Regions from separate parts of the Kitasatospora sp. NPDC114501 genome, predicted to be linked through region 2. Evidence: riboswitches for the same ligand, from Rfam matches in the RefSeq annotation. Region 2 holds a riboswitch; each other region holds the start of a gene.
What was found. Region 2 has a riboswitch for cobalamin ahead of ACZ7RU_RS04910 (ribonucleoside-diphosphate reductase subunit alpha). Riboswitches for the same ligand answer to the same signal wherever they lie in the genome.

Region 1 (6,614 bases), on a different contig from region 2:
GCCGCGGCGAAGCAGGTGTCCGGCGCCGGGACGAACGCCCGGCCGGACGACTCGGCGACCTCGCGCAGGAGTTCACGGCGGAACCCGTCGTTCTCCAGCGCGCCGTGCCAGGTCGTGCCCCAGACCGCGCCCACCCGGCAGCCGTCCAGGAACGGGGTGCCGCCCTCGACCGCCACCACACCGTGGTGGATCTCGTAGCCCTCGACCCGCTGCCCGTACGCCTCGCCGACCGGCCGCGCCAGCACCTTCTCGGCGCCGAACCGCACCCGGGTCGGCAGCAGGCCGAGCCCGTCGACGGCGCCCGCCTTCGACTCGACCTCGTCCACGATCGAGTGCGCCAGCATCTGGTAGCCGCCGCAGACCCCGAGGACCGGCAGTCCGGCCGCCGCCCGCGCCTTCAGGGCCGGCTCCAGGCCGCGCTCGCGCAGCCAGGCGAGGTCCGCGACGGTGGCCCGGGTGCCGGGCAGCACCACCAGGTCGGCGTCGGCCAGCTCCTCCGGCCTGGTCGCCCAGCGCACCAGCACGCCCGGCTCCTGCGCGAGCGCGTCCAGGTCGGTGAAGTTGGACAGCCGGGGGAAGCGCACCACGGCCACCCGCAGCACGTCCGCGCCGAGCGGTCCGGGCCCGTCCGTCCGGTCGACCACCGTGGACAGGTCCAGCGAGTCCTCGGCGTCCAGCCAGAGCCCGGGCAGCATCGGCAGGGTGCCCAGCACCGGACGTCCGGTCAGCTCGTGCAGCATCTCCAGTCCGGGCGCCAGCAGCCGCGTGTCGCCGCGGAACTTGTTGACGAACCAGCCCGCCACGTGCCGCTGGTCCTCCGCCGACAGCAGCGCCAGCGTCCCGTACATCGCGGCGAAGACCCCGCCGCGGTCGATGTCCCCGACCACCACCACCGGCAGGGCGGCGGCCGTGGCCAGGCCCATGTTGGCGATGTCGCGGTCGCGCAGGTTGATCTCGGCGGGCGAGCCCGCGCCCTCGCAGACCACCACGTCGTAGCGGCGGCGCAGGTCGGCCAGGCACTCCAGGGCGCGCTCCAGCAGGACGGGCTTGCGCTCGCGGTAGTCCAGCGCGCCCACCTCGGCCACCGGCCGGCCGAGCAGCACCACCTGGCTGCGGCCGTCCGCGCCGGGCTTGAGCAGCACCGGGTTCATCGCCGCCTCCGGCTCCACCCGGGCGGCCTGCGCCTGCATCGCCTGGGCACGGCCGATCTCGGCGCCGTCGGCGGTGACGAAGGAGTTCAGCGACATGTTCTGCGCCTTGAACGGCGCGACCCGCACGCCCTGGCGGGCGAGCCAGCGGCAGATCCCGGCCGTCACCACGCTCTTGCCCGCGTCCGAGGTCGTCCCCGCGACCAGCAGCGCGTTCGTCATGCCCGCCCCCTCCTCTTCAGCAGCGTCCGCAGCAGGACGTGCCCCGCGACCGTCGTACCCAGCGCCAGTGCGCCCACCCGCCGGGAGAGCGCGCAGGCCCGTTCGATGTCGTCCACCGTCACCGGGCGCAGCTCCGCGCCCAGCACCGGCCGCTCCTCCACCCGCTCGCCGTACCGCAGTGTCCCGCCCAGCCGCACGCCCACCGCGCCGGCGAACGCCGCCTCGGCCTGGCCCGCGTTCGGGCTCGGGTGCGCGGAGCCGTCGCGCCGCCAGACCCGCCAGGCGGTCCGCGGTTCGGGCGCGGCGGCCACCGTCAGCAGCGCCGTCAGCCGGGCGCCGGGCCAGCCCGCCAGGTCGTCCAGCCGGGCCGAGGCCCAGCCGAACCGGGCGTAGCGGGGCGAGCGGTGGCCCACCATGGCGTCCAGGGTGTTCACGGCGCGGAAGGCCAGCAGGCCGGGGGTGCCGGCCAGGGTGCCCCAGGTCAGCGCGTTCACCACGGCGTCGGCGGTGTTCTCGGCCACCGACTCGACCACGGCCCGGGCGATCTGCTGCCCGTCCAGCGCGCTCGGGTCCCGCCCGCACAGGTGCGGCAGCCGCTCCCGGGCGGCCGCGAGGTCGCCCGCGGCGAGCGAGCGGCCGATGGTGCGCGCCTCCCGGGTCAGCGAGGTGCCGCCGAGCACGGTCCAGGTCGCGGCCGCGGCCAGCGCCGCCCGGCCCAGCGGGCGCCGGCCCACCGTACGGTCCAGGGCGAGGGCGCCCGCCGCGACCGCGCCGACGCACAGCGCCGTGTACCCGGCCCCGGCGGCGCGGCCGTCGCGCCACAGCCGCCGCTCCAGGCGGGTCGCGGCACTGCCGAAGACGGCCACCGGGTGACCCCGGCGGGGGTCGGCGAAGCGGGTGTCGGCGGCGTAGCCCGCGGCGGCGCCGAGCGCGAACGCGGCGGCGTGGGTCAGCGGGCGCGGAGCGGGGGAGGCGGTGAGCGGGGTCATCGGCCGCACGGCGGTGGGCAGCTCGGAGTCCGGCCGGGCGGGGCAGCCTGCATCGCGTGCGTGTCCTCACTCAGGGTCCGCGCCCTGGATCGACGTGACGGGGGCGAGAGTCTCCTGGCTTCCGGGTCGAACGCACTCCCGGAGCCTTCCAGCGGCCGTCGACGGCCCGCCGTGGCGATGTTCCGAGCGTGCTCCCCGGTGACAGTGGCGGGACCGCGCCGGACTTCCACCGGCTTCCTCTCCATGCCTCCGTTTGGCCCCAGGATCCCATCACGGGCCCGAACCGGGAGTCAACCGAGGTCACGGAGGGGTTGGTCACACGCGGGCGCTGACACCCCGTGGGATTCCCGGCACCGGCAGCAGCACCGGCAGCAGCACCGGCATGGCGCCGGCCCCGCCGCCGGCCCGCCGCCCGGATGACCCGGACGGCCCATCCGGATGGCCGGGCGGGCGGGGCGCCGGTGAACTGGTGCTCGAACACCGTCCGGTCCGAGAGCAACAGAGCGGGGAGCGAAATGCGTTGGGGAACCGCCGCCGTCGTGGCGGCCGCCGCGGTCGGGGCCACCGCGGTCGGGGCCGCCGTGCTGGTGATCGGCCGTCGGGCCTCCGAGCGGATGGTCCGTCCGGCGCCCGCCGTCCGGGAGTCCGGGCCGGTCGTGGTCCGCGGCCTCGCCCCCGGCCGGGTCACCTTCACCCGCGGGCACGCGAGCCTGCGTCCCGGCCGCTGGGCGGTCGAGTGGGCGGACGGCGGGCACGCGGTGGTCGAGGAGGTCCTGCACAGCGACGAGCGGGGCGTCACCCGCCGGCTGGTCCGCGCCGACCGGGGCACCCTCGCCCCCGGCACCGAGGTCCGCTTCACCCCCCGGGTCCTCCTCGGCGACCCCACCGAGGCGCTCGGCCTCGCCTTCGCCGACACCTTCGCCGACGGCGAGCTCGGCGCGCTGCCGGCCTGGCAGCTCGACGGCAGACGCGGCACCTGGGTGATCCTGGTGCACGGCCCCGAGGCCGACCGCCGGCAGACCCTCCCGGTGCTCCCCGTGCTCGACCGGCTCGGCCTGCCCGCCCTCGCCGTCACCTACCGGGGCGACCGGGGCGCCCCCCGCTCCCCGGACGGGCTCAGCCACTTCGGCGAGACCGAGTGGCGCGACGTCGAGTCGGCGGTACGGCTGGCGCTCGACAGCGGCGCGGGCAAGGTGATCCTCTACGGCTGGTCCCTCGGCGCGACCATGGCCCTGCGGACCGCGACCCGCTCCGCCTGGTCGCACGCCGTCCGGGGCCTGATCCTGGACTCGCCGGTGCTCGACCTCCCGGCCTCCGCCCGCCGGGACGCCGCCCGGGCCGGTTTCCGGGGCGTCGCCTCCGAACTCGGCGCCCTCGCCGCCGAGGGCCGCACCGGCGTCGACCTCGCGGACCTCGCCCGCCTCGCCGACGGCACCGACCTGCGGGTGCCCACCCTCGTCCTGCACAGCCCGGAGGACCGGATCGCGCCCTTCGGCACCGTCGAGAAGCTGGCCGCGGCCCGCCGCGACGTGGTCAGCCTCCAGCCCTTCCCGGGCGCCGACCACGCCACCCTCTGGAACACCGCCCCCGACCGCTACACGGAACTCCTCCGTCGCTGGCTCACACCGCTGCTGTAGCCCCCGGCAGCCCCCCCTCGCGCGCGCGGCGTTCCCGGCCGGGCCCGGACGGTTTTTCCGCCGCGCCGCCCCCCGTCCACTAATGGCGCTTTCCTCCGTTCCGCCCGGCGTGCGCGAGAAGTCGACCCGGCCGACTTCTCGCGCCGTGCGCTCCCCCCGACCCGCCCGCCAGCCGTCCGGAATCGGGCTGGACACCCCTGCCGGGCCTGGGCGGCGCGGATTTCCCGCACGCAATCGGACCCGCCGTCAGGGGCGACAATTGGCCCGGCTCCTTACCCCCCTCCCGTACGCACGGTGACCGGCCGAGTATTCCCGGCAACCGGGGTGTGACGAGTGGCATGGCCAGGTCACACGTTTCCGGCCAGGCGGTTTGCCGTTGTTGCCCGATCTTGCGGAGGTGCCACCACCGGTCGCCCGGTCGTACGGACAACCGGATGTGACAGAAGGCCGGTGCAAGGGGAAGACTGCTCGACGTGACGTCTCGGAACCCGCGCGACCGTGATGCCCCGCTCCCGCCGACGATCGGTACCGGTGCGACGGTGACCCGTCTCCCCGGAACGGCCCAACGGCCCGCCGGTGGCAGGCCGGGCGGGGCGGGTGTCCCCCGGAACGGAGTACCCCGGCGACGAGGGCCCGCTCCGGCTCCCGGACGTGGCCGGGTCCCCGTGCCTGAGGGCTTCCCGGCACCCGCCGAGCTGGCGCCGCTGGCCCGCCGGATGCTGGTGGACGCCGTCCGGGTCGCCCGCTGGGCCGGCGAGCTGGCCGAGGTCGACAAGCGCGGCGAACTGCTCCCGGAGGACGCCCGTGCGGCGGGCCGGGCACTGGCCATGACGGTCGGCGCGGCCACCAAGGCCTGGGGACGGGCGCTGCTGGTGGGCCTGGTGGAGCCCCGGGACGGCGGAGCCGGCCCCGGCTGGCGCCTGCACGCCTGGGAGCACGACGATGAGGCCGTGGTGCGCGGCTGGTCGGCGCTGTTCGACGCCTGGACCCTGCTCGCCCCGGTGCCGCCCGCCGCGCTGCGCGGCGTGTTCGCCGTCCTGGCCGGGCAGGCCGTGGACCAGGCCCCGCAGCTGCTCTCCTTCCTGCACCTGGTGGACGGCCCGGTCGCCGAGAGCGAGCTGCTGGAGCTGCTGCGCCGCGGCCTGGACGAGCGCCGGGTCGGTACGGGCCTCGGCGGACCGGGCCTGTCGCCGGTGCCGCACGCGGCCTCGGCGGTCTCCGCCGTCCGCGGCACCTGCCGCGCGCCGCAGATCGACACCCCGGCCGCGCCCTCCGACGTGGCCGCCGTCCTGGACTGGATGCTGGACGGCCTGGCGGCCGTCGGCGCCCTGGAGCGCAGGAACGACGCCGCGGAGCTGTCGCCGCTCGGCCACTGGGCGGTGCGGGCGAAGCTGGAGGAGATCTGCACGGTCGCGCAGACCGCGGCCGGGCACATCGAGCAGAGCGCCTTCGAGCTGCTGAACGCCTGTGCGGACTACTCGCCCGGCCCGGCCCGCGCCGAGTTCCGGGCCTGGGTCGCGGCCCGGCCCGCGGACCGGGCGGTGGCCGAGCTGCTGGACGCCGCCCAGGGCGACGACGCGCTGGTGCGCGGGCTGGCCTTCGAGGCGCTGCGGGTGGCCGGCGGTCCGGCCGAGCAGGCGGTGCGCGCCGCCGTGGACGAGCCGGTGCTGCGCCCCTACGCGCTGCTCTGGTTGGCGGAGCGCGCGGACGAGGGCGTCTCCCCGGCGGACGTGCTCGGCGCGGAGGACGCGGCCTGGCTCTGGGTGGACACCGCGGCCGCGGTGCTCGACCACGGCGAGACCGAGCTGCTGGTGGGCCACGTCGAGGGCGCCTCGGCGGGCGACCCGGTCCGGCTGTTCGCCCGGGCCCGGCAGTCCGGTCACCCGCGGGCGGCCTCGGTGCTGACGGCGGTCTCGGGCGTGCACCCGGACCCGGCCGTGGCCCGGGCGGCCCGCCGCTCGGCGTTCAGCGTGCACACCGGCGGCGCCTGAGCCCGCCACCGCGGCACCCGACCGCGACGACGCACGGGGAAGGGCCCGGAACCTGGTGGTTCCGGGCCCTTCCCCGTGCGACGGCTTCGGGGATCAGCCGATCCGCGACTCCGCCCGCCGGGCGCGGACGTCGCCGACCTTCTGACCCACCTTGCGGCGGATGACCAGCAGCGGCGCCATCGCGGCGAGCGTGATCTGGGCGAACGCGCCGACGTGCATCAGGTTGTCGCCGCCGGGCAGACCGGTGGCCCAGGCGGCCAGGCAGCCGATGGAGACCACGATCCAGCAGAGCGTGGCGGTGGCCAGCAGCCCCTGCGGCTTGGGGTACTCGATCCGGCTGACCATCAGGTACGCGGCGCCGAAGATGGCGAGCAGACCCGGCAGGAACGGCGGGTCGAGCAGCACGATGGCGATCACCGTCATCGCGCCCATCGGGCAGGGCATGCCCTGGAACACCCCGGGCCGCATCTTGACGGCCGAGAAGCGGGCCAGCCGCAGGACCACCGCGAGCAGCACCGTGATGGCGATGAGCGCCGACAGCTTGCTGTTGGAGCCCTGGGAGACCATGCCCCAGACCGCGACGAAATAGGCCGGCGCGATGCCGAAGCTGATCAGGTCCGCCAGGTT
Region 2 (6,614 bases):
TGCGGTACGTCGCGGTGACGTCCGCGGCCGAGTTGCGCGGCTGGTCCGGCGTCAGGTTGTTCGCGGTGAGCGACTGCCCCCAGACCGTCCAGATCGTCCAGGGCGTGCGCCGCAGGGTCTCCGGCTGGCGGGAGTTGACCGGGACGGCGAAGGACTCGGCCAGCATCCGCGGCTTGCCGTAGGCGGACAGCCCGTCGTAGTACCGCTTGGTCCACACCTCGCCGGTGCCGATCGGGTGCGCCGGGCTGCCGCTGTAGTCGTCCACCCCGACCACGTCCACGAACTGGGCGCCCGGGTAGTAGTCCCAGGGGTCCATGCCCGGGGCGCCGTCCCAGGACACCGGCGTCCAGACGAACAGCAGGTTGTGCAGCCCCCGGGTCTCCACCAGGTACCGGTAGGTGATCTTCCACAGTGCCTGGTACTCGGCCGGTTTCTGGCCCGCCCACCAGAACCGGCGGGAGCAGTCCAGCACGTTCATCTCGTGGTACGGGCGCAGCAGCACCGGCACGTCGTGGGCGGCCAGGTACTCCAGGTGGTCGGCCAGGTAGGAGAGGTCGGTGATCAGCGCCCGGTACTCGGGGGTGTCGTGGGCGCCGTCCACGACCCGGCCGAACCAGTCGGGGTCCTTGGCCGCCGGCGAGTTCGAACAGAGCACCCGCTCGAAGGACTTGACCTCCGACCCGGGGTAGGGCTGGTGGAAGGACATGCCGACGATCCCGGCCGGAGCGCCGCCGTTGTCGGGCAGTTCGGTGCTGCTGCCGTCGCAGTTCTGCTGCGCGCCCGCCGCGCCGTAGCCGCCGTCCTCGGCCCGCGGGTGGCCGCTCCAGACGGCGGACAGCAGGTCGACGGCGTCGTCGGTGTACTGCCAGCCGGCCCGGCAGGTGGGCCAGCGGCCGGCCGAGTAGGAGCGCGGGTTGCCCACGCCCCAGCCGTTCTGGCCGTAGCCGGGGCCGAGGTCGGTCTCCACGAAGCCGGGCAGCTTGCCGGTGATGTCGGCGGCCTTCTTGTAGTAGTAGCCGACCTGCTTGGTGCCCCGGTAGTCCCCGTACTCGGGGTTGTTGCGCTCGTTGTGCGCCTCGACGTGCTGGCCGATCACCGTGCCGCCGCTCTGCCCGGTACGGGCCTGGGCCTCCAGGTCGGCGAGGAACTGCTGGACCGCGCGGGCGTTCGGCGAGGCCTGCGGGTCCCGGGCGAGCAGGTCCCGGCCGACCTCCGGCGGCAGGGTGCGCCCCGGAAGGCCGACCGACACCGGGACCCTCGGGGGCTGTTCGCCTTCGGCCCTGCCGTCGTGGTCGAGCAGGAAGACCGCTCCCGCGGCGACGACGGCCCCGGCCGCGGCCAGGACGGCGGGCTTGCCGCGCAGGGCTCTGGGCAGGGCCACGGACCGCTCCTCCGGTTGCTCGCCGGCGCCGCCCCCCACGGACGCAACCGGAACACGCATACGAAATGACTGTCCCGAGAGACTGCCACACTCCCCCGGCCCCCGCGAACGATCCACCGGGGCCGGAGTGTCCCGGCGGGCCGACCCGCCGGGGTCACCGGCGGGGGCGTCCCGGCTGGTCAGCCCGCCGGAGCCGGCGGGGTGCCCTGGACGCCGGGCGCGGCCGAGGACGCGGCCTTGGCGCGCTTGAGCAGCTGCCCCTTGACGTGCTCGGCGAACCCGGAGGCCGCCGCGGTCGCCGTGGCGTCCGGGGCGTTGCCGCCCTTGGCCGAGCCCTCGACCGTGAAGTAGGCGTACCGGCCCAGGCTGTTGTGGGTGCCCGTGCAGCCGGCGGCGGCGCAGAACGCCGGCGATCCGGCCGCGGGCGCGCCCTTGAGCTGACCGGCGAAGTTCTTCGTCGCGGTCTCGGCCTGGATCCTGTGGTCGAAGACCGCCACCCCGACCGTGACCGCGCTCTCACCGGACACGTACGTCGCCCGGAGCACCTGCTGGCACCCCTGGTCGCCGAGCACCTTGCCCAGCCCGCCGGTCGTGGAGTTCCCGTCCCAGCAGGGCGAGTCCAGCGCCACCACGGTCCGGTTCCAGGTGGCACCGTTGATCGTCACCTGGAGCGCGGAGAACAGCGCTCCCGCGTCCTGCGGTGCCGGGTCGGTGGCGGCCTCCCAGATCGGCTTCGACGGGTCGTCCGGCTGGCCCGGCGTGCCGGAGGCGCTCGGGACGACCGTCGGCTGGGCGGTGGTGGCCGTCGTGGGGCCGTCGACCTTCTTGCCCTTGAACAGCAGCACGCCACCGGCGGCCAGGCCACCGACCACGGCGACCGCGGCCACCACGCCGATGACCTTCATCCGGCGACGGCGCTTGCCGTCGGCCTCGTTGCGGTCCGCCAGCGCGTCCCAGTCCGGCTCGGCCCGCCGCGGCGGGCCCGGCTGCTGGGGCTGCTGCTGGAGGTGCCACTGCGGCTGGGGGTTCGGCTGCGGCTGCCCGACCGGGTGCGGCTGGGGGTTCGGCTGCGGCTGCCCGACCGGGTGCGGCTGGGGCTGCGGCTGCGCGACCGGCGGAGCCGGCTGCGGCGGAGGCGCCACCGGATGCGGCACCGGGGGGATGGGCTGCGCGACCGGCTGCGCCGACGGCACGACCGGCCCGTACGAGGCGGGCGGCGGCCCGAAACCCCCACTCGGCGGCGGTACCGGACCAGGTACCACCGGCTGCTGACTCTGTGCGCCCCCCGGCCCGGCGGGAGGCGTTCCCTGCGGCCCCTGCCCAGGTACGCCAGTTCCGTCGCTCATGCGCCCAGATCGTAGGGCATCCGCGTGACCACCGATCCTCCCGGTGGCCATTCCGTATCGAAACCAGGACGCCCCGGCCCCGTTCCGGAGTCGCCGACGGCCCCCGTCCGCCATGGTTCCGGTACGACCGGTTATCGCCCCGACACGCGGCGCCGCACTACATCTGGGGTCGCTTCAGGGAGACACCACTACATGTATGCTCACTCCTGCTGTCGATGCAGGGGAACCCGGTGCGAATCCGGGACTGCCCCGCAGCGGTGAGCGGGCGGTTCCAGCAGCCGTACCCGCGAGTCCGATGACCTGCCGACGGCGTGCGCCACGGCCCTCCCGCAGAGGCCGCGCGAGCACGAGCAGTACCCCTCCGGGCCTCGCGGGCGGGCCGGGGAGTCACCGTCGCGCGACGCCGTCTGCGTTCGTGCCGTGCTCCCCTGCCCCGATCGGCCCGGTGGCCCCCGATCACCGCCGCCGATCGCCGCCAGGAGAGAGCGCCTTGACCACCGCTGCCTCAGCCACCCTGCCCGCCCAGGGCTCCGGTACCGCCTTCACCGACCCGACGGTCTCCGACCCCGGCGGCGCCCTGCTGCGGCTTCTCACCGACCGCAGCACCGACCTCACCGAGGTGGACCCCGGCCACGTCGCCGCCGCCGCGCTGCGCGGCCGCCACGCCGGCTCGGACTTCGCCGAACTCCGCGGGCTGGCCGTGGACGCCGCCGCGTCGATGATCGCCGAGGACCCCCAGTACTCGAAGCTGGCCGCCCGCCTGCTCGCCCTGGAGATCGTCGACGAGGCGAACAGCCAGGGCTCGACGTCCTTCTCCGCCTCGATCGCCGTCGGCCACGCCGAGGGCCTGATCGGCGACACCACCGCGGCCTTCGTCACCAAGCACGCCGCCGCCCTGGACGCGCTGGTCGACACCTCGGGCGACGACCGCTTCGAGTACTTCGGCCTGCGCACCGTGCAGTCCCGCTACCTGCTGCGCCACCCGATCACCCGCAAGGTGATCGAGACCCCGCAGCACTTCCTGCTCCGCGTCGCCTGTGGCCTGGCGGTCGGCGACAGCGAGCAGTCGGTGCGCGAGGTGGCCGAGCTGTACGGCCTGATGAGCCGCCTGGAGTACCTGACCTCCTCGCCGACGCTCTTCAACTCCGGCACCCGGCACCCGCAGATGTCGAGCTGCTACCTGCTCGACTCGCCGCTGGACAACCTGGACTCGATCTACAACCGCTACGCGCAGATCGCCCGCCTCTCCAAGCACGCCGGCGGCATCGGCCTGTCCTACTCGCGCATCCGCTCGCGCGGCAGCCTGATCCGCGGCACCAACGGCAAGTCCAACGGCATCGTGCCGTTCCTGCGCACCCTCGACTCCTCGGTCGCCGCCGTCAACCAGGGCGGCCGCCGCAAGGGCGCGGCCTGCGTCTACCTGGAGACCTGGCACGCCGACATCGAGGAGTTCCTGGAGCTCCGCGACAACACCGGCGAAGAGGCCCGCCGCACCCACAACCTCAACCTGGCGCACTGGATCCCGGACGAGTTCATGCGCCGGGTCAACGCCGACGAGGACTGGTCGCTGTTCTCCCCGGCCGACGTGCCCGAGCTGGTCGACCTGTGGGGCGCCGACTTCGACGAGGCGTACCGCAAGGCCGAGCAGGCCGGCAAGGCCGTGCGCACCATCCCGGCGCAGACCCTGTACGCCCGCATGATGCGCACCCTGGCGCAGACCGGCAACGGCTGGATGACCTTCAAGGACGCCTCCAACCGCGCCGCCAACCAGACCGCGCTGCCGGGCCGTACGGTGCACTCCTCCAACCTGTGCACCGAGATCCTGGAGGTCACGGACGACTCCGAGACCGCCGTCTGCAACCTGGGCTCGGTCAACCTGGGCGCCCACGTGGCCCCCAGCGCCTCCGCCGCCGACCTGCTCGGCGCCATGGACTGGGAGCGGCTGGACGCCACCGTGCGCACCGCCGTCACCTTCCTCGACCGCGTGGTGGACATCAACTTCTACCCGACCACCGAGGCCGGGACGTCCAACTCCCGCTGGCGGCCGGTCGGCCTGGGCGTGATGGGCCTCCAAGACGTCTTCTTCAAGCTGCGGATCGACTTCGACTCCGCCGAGGCGAAGCAGTTGTCCACGCTGATCGCCGAGCGCATCATGCTCACCGCCTACGAGCGCTCCGCCGACCTGGCCGAGCAGCTGGGCCGCCACGAGGCGTACGGCGAGACCCGCGCCGCCCGCGGCGAGCTGCACATCGACCACTTCCCGAGCGCCGCCCCGCAGTGGGCCGACCGCTGGACCGCGCTGCGCGCCCGGATCGCCGAGACCGGCCTGCGCAACTCGCTGCTGCTGGCCATCGCGCCGACCGCGACCATCGCGTCCATCGCCGGCGTGTACGAGTGCATCGAGCCGCAGGTGTCCAACCTGTTCAAGCGCGAGACGCTGTCCGGCGAGTTCCTCCAGGTCAACCCGTACCTGGTGCGCGAGCTCAAGGACCTCGGCGTCTGGGACCAGCAGACCCGGGACGCGCTGCGCGACGCCAACGGCTCGGTGCAGGAGCTGAACTGGCTGCCCGCCGAGGTCCGTTCGCTGTACCGGACGGCCTGGGAGCTGCCGCAGCGCGCGCTGATCGACCTGGCGGCGGCCCGCATGCCGTACCTGGACCAGAGCCAGTCCCTGAACCTGTTCATGGCGGCGCCGACCATCGGCAAGCTCAGCTCGATGTACGCCTACGCGTGGAAGGTGGGTCTCAAGACCACCTACTACCTGCGTTCGCGCCCGGCCACCCGCATTGCCCAGGCCGCGTCCGGCACCGCGCGTGCGGCCGCGCCCGCGCCCGTGCCCGTGAACACCCCCTCCCTCACCCCGGAGCAGGAAGCCGCCATCGCCTGCTCCCTGGAGAACCCCGAGTCCTGCGAGGCCTGCCAGTGAGCACCCCCGAAGACCGCAAGATGCTGCTCGACCCCGGCTTCGAGCTGACCCTGCGCCCGATGCGGTACCCGTCGTTCTACGACCGGTACCGGGACGCCATCAAGAACACCTGGACGGTGGAGGAGGTGGACCTGCACTCGGACGTCGCCGACCTGGCGAAGCTGAGCGAGGGCGAGCGGCACCTCATCGGGCGACTGGTCGCGTTCTTCGCGACCGGTGACTCGATCGTCTCCAACAACGTGGTGCTGAGCCTCTACAAGCACATCAACTCCCCGGAGGCGCGGCTGTACCTGTCGCGCCAGCTGTTCGAGGAGGCCGTGCACGTCCAGTTCTACCTGACGCTGCTGGACACCTACCTGCCCGACCCGGAGGACCGCAACGCGGCCTTCGCCGCGGTGGAGAACATCCCCTCCATCCGCCAGAAGGCCCAGTTCTGCTTCAAGTACATGAACGCGGTCGACCACATCGACTCGCTTCGGACGAAGGAGGACAGGCGGGCGTTCCTGCTCAACCTGATCTGCTTCGCGGCGTGCGTGGAAGGTCTGTTCTTCTACGGCGCGTTCGCCTACGTGTACTGGTTCCGGAGCCGGGGCCTGCTGCACGGCCTGGCCACGGGGACGAACTGGGTGTTCCGCGACGAGTCCATGCACATGGACTTCGCCATGTCGGTGGTCGACACCGTCCGCGAGGAGGAGCCCGACCTCTTCGACGACGAGATGGCCAAGCAGGTCACGGAGATGCTGGAGGAGGCCGTCGAGGCCGAGCTCCAGTTCGCCCAGGACCTGTGTGGTGACGGTCTGCCCGGCATGAACACCGCGTCGATGCGGGAGTACCTGCAGGCGGTGGCCGACCAGCGCCTCGCGCGCCTCGGCCTGCCGATCCGGTACGGGTCGACGAACCCGTTCGGCTTCATGGAGCTCCAGAACGTCCAGGAGCTGACCAACTTCTTCGAGCGCCGGGT
Region 3 (6,614 bases), on a different contig from region 2:
CTGTCGGCGGAGGGCCGGGCGCTCTACCACCTGGTCGGCGTGCACCCCGGACCCTTCGTGTCCGCCGAACTGGCGCGGGCGGTCGGCGTCGAGCGGGCCGAGCGGGCGATCGGGGAGCTGCGCGGTGTCCACCTGCTGGACGAGGTGGTGGACGACGACCGCGAGGACCGCTTCCGGGCCCACGACGTGGTGCGGCTGCACGCCTACGGCCGGACCCGGGAGCTGCCGGACCGCGGGCCGCTCCTCGCCGGGGTCGTGGCGTACTACCGGGGCCGGGCGTCGGCTGCCGACCGCGCGACGGCCGGGAACCGGCTCCGCCTCCAGGACCCGAGCGGTGACGAGCTGCCCCGCTTCGCCTCCGGGGCCGCGGCCCTGGAGTGGCTGTACGCCGAACGGGCCAACTTCCGCGCGGTGGTGGAGGAGGCGGCCGAGCAGGGCTGGCACGGCGAGGTGTGGCGGCTCTGCGAGTCGCTCTGGCCGCTCTACCACGGCCGCAAGCTCTACCAGGACTGGATCGCCACCCACCGGCTCGGCGTCGAGTCGGCCCAGTGGGACAACCAGCCGGCCGCCGTGGTGCGGATGCGCAACCAGCTCGCCCGTGCCCACGTCGACCGCGGGGAGTACCGGCTCGCCGCCGAGCAGTTGGCGCTCGCCACGGAGCAGGTGCCGCTGGTGACCGAACGCCAGGTGGTGGGGGTGCTCTACGAGACGGACGGTCTGCTCTGCCTGGCCGACGGCCGCCCGGCCGACGCGGTGGAGCGGTTCACCCTGGCCCTGGCGGAGAACCGGGGCGACGACCACGGCGAGATCGTCCAGAACTACAACCTGGCGCAGGCGCTGATCGCCGACGGCCGTCCGGAGCAGGCGCTGGCCCTGCTGTCCGAAGCCACGGCTCACGCCGGGCGGACGGGGGACGACGACATGCTGATGAAGCTGCCGCTGGTCCGCGCCCGGGCCCACCGGGCGCTCGGGCAGCTGGACCTCGCCGTGGCCCACGCGGACGACTGCGCCCGGCAGGCCAGGCAGCGCAGCCAGTACGCCAAGGAGGCGCAGGCCCACACCCTGCTGGTCTCCCTCGCCGAGGAACTGGACGACGCGGAGCTGGCCGAGCGCAGCCGGGTGCGGCTGAGGGAGCTGTCGGACTAAGGCGTGTCTGACAATTCCCGCCGGGTGCGCGACGCCGGGGCACGCACCTCGCCGCGTTGTCGTCGGTCACCAATGGCCCCCAGCCTTCGGCCGGGAGGTGCCCCCACCGCAGTGGCTCCCTCCTCCGCCTTGCGATGCACGCACCCCAACGCCGCGCCCTGATCCGACGCGAATTGTCAGACACGCCTTAGGAGCCGGTGCGGAACGACACCCGGGTGCGGTGCTCGCCGGTGCGGACGGTGAGCCCGTGTGCGGGGAGCCCGGCCGGCTCGCCGCCGTCGGCGAGCCAGGAGGCGACGGCGGCGCCGAGCAGCAGCGGGTCGATGCCGGGGTCGGGGCTGTCCCAGTCCGGCTCGGCGCGGGCCTCCAGCAGCTGGCCGGTGCGCAGCCGCAGCAGGTGGCGGGCCGGGCCGAGGGCGGCCACCGCGACGGCCAGGCCGGGGAGTTCGGCGGCGGTGTCGGCGAGCCAGCGGGTGGCCGGGCGTTCGGCGTGGGCCTCGGTGCGGGCGAGGACCTCGGCGGTGTAGCGCAGGGCGTCGCCCGGGTGTTCGTCGGTGAGGGCGTGGAAGCCGCGCGGGGTGTGGCCGTCCGAGGCGATGGGGTAGCGCCGGAGGCTGACCTCGGTGCCCGCGCCGCTGCCCTCGACATCGTACGCGGTGGGCCCCTCGGTGGTCGTGGGGAGCGGCCTGGGGTAGGGCGGCAGGGCCGGCTCGTCGCCGGGTTCGTCCAGCCCGTCCAGGAAGGAGTAGAGCAGCGGGCGCAGCAGCCGGGCGGACTCGCCGCGGTGGGCGAGCGACCGGCCGGTGATGCCGCTCAGGCCGGCCGGGTCCTGGGCCAGGGCCAGTTCGAGCTGGGCGGCGAGGTCCCCGTCCGGGTCGAGGACGGGCGCGGCCTGGCCGAAGGCGTAGCCGGGGGAGCGCGGGTCGAGTTCGGCGGCGCCGGTGGCGACGAGCACGGTGGGGCGTTCCAGGGCGGCGCCGTAGACGGTGACCGAGCCGTGGTCGCCGATCACGCAGTCGGCGGCGACGAGAGCGGCCTGCCAGCCCTGGTGGGGCGGGATCAGGCGCAGGCCCATCCGGCGGGCGTCGTCGAGCAGCGCCTCGGGGTCGTGGCGGCTCCAGACGTTGGGGTGCAGCACGACGGCGACCGTGTACTCGTCGGCGGGGAGCCGGCGGACCAGCCGCTGGGGGAGGTCGGGGTGGCGGCCGAATAACGAGTGCTCGCTCCAGGTGGAGCTGACGACGACGAGCCGTCGGCCGCCGGTGGCGCCGAGCGCGGCGCGGTAGCCGTCGCGGGAGCGCCGGCTGCCGAGCATCCGGTCGAAGCACGGGTCGCCGACCACCCGGGCGACGTCCAGCGCCTCGGGGCAGGAGTCCCGCAGCCGGTCCAGCTGCTCGGGGTGGGAGAGGCCGAGGACGTCCACGAACACCCGTCCGCGGTGGGTGAGTTCGTTGCGGGACAGGCCGGCGGCGGTGACCGTGTCGCCGGTCGACTCGGTGACCAGGCGGTTGTAGCCGGCGCCGTGCGGGAGGACGACGAGGCGGGCGTCCAGGCGGTGCATGGAGGAGTGGACGGCGCAGGCGACGGCCAGGTCGAAGCGGCGGCGGACGGCGTCCTCCCAGTCCAGCACGGTGAAGCCGGGCAGGCCGTGCAGGTACTCGTCCAGGGCGCGGTCGGCGAAGGCGGAGCCGGGGTTGACGGTGAAGTACCGCTCGATGCCGTCCGGGCTCAGCAGGGTGAGGACGTCCAGGACCCGGGTGGCCGAGGTGAGGGTGCGGGCGACCGCCAGCACACGGGCCCTGACCGGTCGGGTGTTCCAGCGGTCGGCGGGCCAGGCGTGGGGGTGGGACGGCACATCATGATCGTACTGGTCGGGGCCGGTCCCGGCGGGGGTTTCCGGGTGTCAGCCCGCGGCCGCGGTGGGCTCGTGGTGCTCGGCGGCGGTGCACTCGTCGAGGAGGGGGCGCATGGCCTCGTCCACGAGCCGGTAGCGCACCACTCGTCCGTCCCGGTCGCCGGTCACCACGCCGGCGGTGCGGAGCAGCCGCAGGGCCTGGGAGACGGCGGGGTCGCGCATGCCGGTGGCGACCGCCAGGTCGGTGACGGCGAGCGGGCCGGCCCGGTGGAGCGCGAGCAGCAGGGCGAGCCGCCCGGGGTCGGCGAGCAGCGAGAACCGCTCGGCCCAGGACCGGACGTGCGCGGGCTCGCCGATCGCGGCGATGGCCTCGCAGACCCGGTGCCCGTCGATGGTGCGGTGGCCCGCGCGGTCGGCCGGTACGAGATGCATGCGGACATTCTTGCAGGCGGCGTCCTGTGATCCTGGACACCTGCGCAGGTGCGCAGCCTTGCACCCGTGGGGCCCGGCCCCTACGGTGTTCCCCGCCGTGGTGCTCGGGAAGACCGGTGACGGATCCTCAGGGATCCCAGCCCGGAGCGGCCCTCGCCACTGTGATCGGGTCGTTCCTCCGTCCACGGAGGAGCGTCGTCCGTACCCATGAAGCCACTGGGCGCCCCGCGCGCCTGGGAAGGCGGGTGCGGGCGTGTCCCGTCAGCCAGGAGACCGGCCACGGCATCTCACGAGGTTTTCCACGAGGTGCTGGAGCGTGATCCGCAGATGACCCTGCCCGAAACCGTCGCCCCCGGGGCGAAGGCGACCCCCTCCGCGCTGCCCGCCTTCAAGTGGCGGCGCGAGGACACCGTCCGTACGGCCGGGCTGATGGGGGTGATCCTGGCCATGCACGTGGTGGCCTTCGGGACGCTCGTCTTCCTGGTCGCACCCGAGCGGTACGCGGTCGGTACCCAGGTCTTCGGGGTGGGCCTGGGTATCACCGCGTACACCCTCGGCATGCGGCACGCCTTCGACGCCGACCACATCGCGGTGATCGACAACACCACCCGCAAGCTGATGGCGGACGGCAAGCGGCCGGTCTCGGTGGGCTTCTGGTTCGCCCTCGGGCACTCCTCGATGGTGGTCCTGATGGCCGCCCTGGTGGCGGGCGGCGCGCAGCTGGCGAACACGCTGATGGACGACGAGTCGACCACCCACCAGTGGCTCGGCATGATCGGGACGACCACCTCGGGCGTCTTCCTCTACCTGATCGGCGCGCTCAACCTGGCGGCACTGCTCGGCATCCTCAAGGTGTTCCGGGCGATGCGGGCGGGGCAGTTCGACGAGCGGGAGCTGGAGGCGCACCTCGACTCGCGCGGCTTCATGGCCCGGGTGCTGAACCGGGCGACCCGGTCGATCACCCGGCCGGGGCAGATGTTCCCGGTGGGCTTGGTGCTGGGACTGGGCTTCGACACCGCGACCGAGGTCACCCTGATGGTGATGGCCGGCTCGGGCGCGGCCTCCGGGCTGCCCTGGTACGCGATCGCCTGCCTGCCGCTGCTGTTCGCCGCCGGGATGAGCCTGTTCGACACCCTGGACGGGACGTTCATGAACTTCGCGTACCAGTGGGCCTTCGCCAACCCGGTCCGGAAGGTGTACTACAACCTGACCATCACCGGGCTGTCGATCGCGGTGGCCTTCGTCATCGGCACCATCGAGCTGGTCGGGGTGCTGCACGAGAAGCTCGACCTGACCGACCCGGTCTCCGGATTCGTCGCGGACATCTCGCTGGACAACGTCGGCTACGCCATCGCCGGGCTGTTCGTGGTGGTCTGGGCGATCGCGATCGGGTACTGGAAGCTCGCCCGGGTCGAGCAGCGCTGGACGCCTGGCCAGGACGCCTGAGCGCCCGTCCCGCCGGTCGCTCCGGGGCCGCGGCGCGACGCCGGCGGGGGCGGGGCGCACGGCGCGCGCCCGGGGGTGACGGCGCGGTGGCGCGGGGGGCGCGCAAGGGGCACCGGGGGTTCTGTCGGGGGTGCTCGGCGGGCGCTCCGGGCCGGGGGTTCGTAGGCTCGACGCATGGCGGATGCGTACGCGGGGCGGCGGGAGCGGGTGAGGGAGCACTGCGGTGCGGCCGGGGCCGATGCGGCGCTGATCACCCGGGCGGCGAACGTGCGGTACCTGACGGGCTGCGCGCCCTGCGGGGCGAGCCTGCTCCTGACCAGGGAGCGGGCCCTGCTCGCGCTGCCGGACGACCTGCCGCCGGACGACTCCGGGGAGCACCTGATCGCCCCGGACGTCACCCGGCTGCCGGTGGCGGCCGGTTCGGACACCGCGCTGGCGGCCGCGACCGCCGCCGCGCGGTCCGGGGTGTCGGGCCTGGCGGTGGAGGAGCACGACCTGACCGTCACCCGGCACCGGGCGGTGGCCGGCCTGACCGAGGGGGCCCGGCTGGTGGACCTCGGCCAGACGGTCGAGCGGCTGCGGGTGGTCAAGGACGAGCACGAGATCGCCGACCTGCGGATCGCCGCGGAGATCGCCGACCAGGCGCTGGGCGAGCTGCTGGAGTCGATCCTGGTCGGCCGCACCGAGCGGCACCTGGCGATGGAGCTGGAGCGCCGGATGATCGACCACGGCGCCGACCGGGCGGCCTTCCCGGTCTCGGTCGGCACCGGAAGCCACTCCGGCCAGGCCGCCCACCAGCCGACCGACCGCCGGGTGGAGGAGGGCGACTTCCTGACCGTGGTGATGGGCGCCCAGTACCGCGGCTACGGCGTCTCGACCGCCCGCACCTTCGTGATCGGCGCGGCCCCCGCGCCCTGGCAGGTGGAGCTGCACCGGCTGGTCTTCCGGGCCCAGCGGGCCGGGCGGGAGGCGCTCGGACCGGGGGTGGAGCAGTGCGTGCCCGACCGGGCGGCGCGGCAGGTCCTGGAGGCGGCCGGCCACACCGAGGCCTCCCCGCACCCGGTGGGCCACGGCATCGGGCTGGAGATGCGGGAGGCGCCGCGCCTCGGCCCGGCGGACATGGGTAAACTGGACAGCCGCGTGCCGGTCACCGTCGGCCCAGGGGTCCACCTCCCGGGCAAGGGCGGCGTCCGGATCGAGGACACGCTCGTCGTGCGCCCCCTCGAGGAGGGCGGGCCCGAGCTGCTCACCATCACCACCAAGGAGCTCCTCGCCCTGTGACCGCGGCCCCCGGGCTGTGGGCGGCAGGACGCAATCCCTTGGTTCCTTGACAGCTATACAGGAGTTAGTGCGCCCGTGGCTTCCACGAACGATCTCAAGAACGGCATGGTCCTCAAGCTGGAGGGCGGCAAGCTCTGGTCCGTCGTCGAGTTCCAGCACGTCAAGCCCGGCAAGGGCCCGGCCTTCGTGCGTACCAAGCTCAAGGAGGTCCTGACCGGCAAGGTCGTCGACAAGACCTTCAACGCGGGCACCAAGGTCGAGACCGCCAACGTCGACAAGCGCGGCATGCAGTTCTCGTACAAGGACGGCGAGAACTTCGTGTTCATGGACATGGACACCTACGACCAGCTGACCATCGAGCCGGCCGTCGTCGGCGACGCCGCCAAGTACCTGCTGGAGGGCTTCGAGGCCCTGGTCGCGCAGAACGAGGGCTCGGTGCTGTACATCGAGCTCC

Region 1: another riboswitch for cobalamin. It lies ahead of ACZ7RU_RS20745 (cobalamin biosynthesis protein); the one in region 2 lies ahead of ACZ7RU_RS04910 (ribonucleoside-diphosphate reductase subunit alpha).
Region 3: another riboswitch for cobalamin. It lies ahead of nicT (Nickel transporter NicT); the one in region 2 lies ahead of ACZ7RU_RS04910 (ribonucleoside-diphosphate reductase subunit alpha).

The regions. Positions count from the first base shown of each region.
Region 1 is NZ_JBVKDS010000010.1:271,017-277,630, forward strand. It holds gene ACZ7RU_RS20740 (cobyric acid synthase) at 1-1,370, opposite strand, end outside; gene ACZ7RU_RS20745 (cobalamin biosynthesis protein) at 1,367-2,359, opposite strand; cobalamin riboswitch at 2,467-2,599, opposite strand; gene ACZ7RU_RS20750 (alpha/beta hydrolase family protein) at 2,875-3,996, shown strand; gene ACZ7RU_RS20755 (hypothetical protein) at 4,662-5,987, shown strand; gene ACZ7RU_RS20760 (CDP-alcohol phosphatidyltransferase family protein) at 6,081-6,614, opposite strand, start outside.
Region 2 is NZ_JBVKDS010000002.1:308,822-315,435, reverse strand. It holds gene ACZ7RU_RS04920 (glycoside hydrolase family 26 protein) at 1-1,381, opposite strand, end outside; gene ACZ7RU_RS04915 (hypothetical protein) at 1,561-2,523, opposite strand; cobalamin riboswitch at 2,924-3,049, shown strand; gene ACZ7RU_RS04910 (ribonucleoside-diphosphate reductase subunit alpha) at 3,242-5,653, shown strand; gene ACZ7RU_RS04905 (ribonucleotide-diphosphate reductase subunit beta) at 5,674-6,614, shown strand, end outside.
Region 3 is NZ_JBVKDS010000009.1:204,147-210,760, forward strand. It holds gene ACZ7RU_RS18815 (AAA family ATPase) at 1-1,146, shown strand, start outside; gene ACZ7RU_RS18820 (hypothetical protein) at 1,334-3,001, opposite strand; gene ACZ7RU_RS18825 (ArsR/SmtB family transcription factor) at 3,050-3,433, opposite strand; cobalamin riboswitch at 3,515-3,729, shown strand; gene nicT (Nickel transporter NicT) at 3,761-4,879, shown strand; gene ACZ7RU_RS18835 (M24 family metallopeptidase) at 5,054-6,160, shown strand; gene efp (elongation factor P) at 6,236-6,614, shown strand, end outside.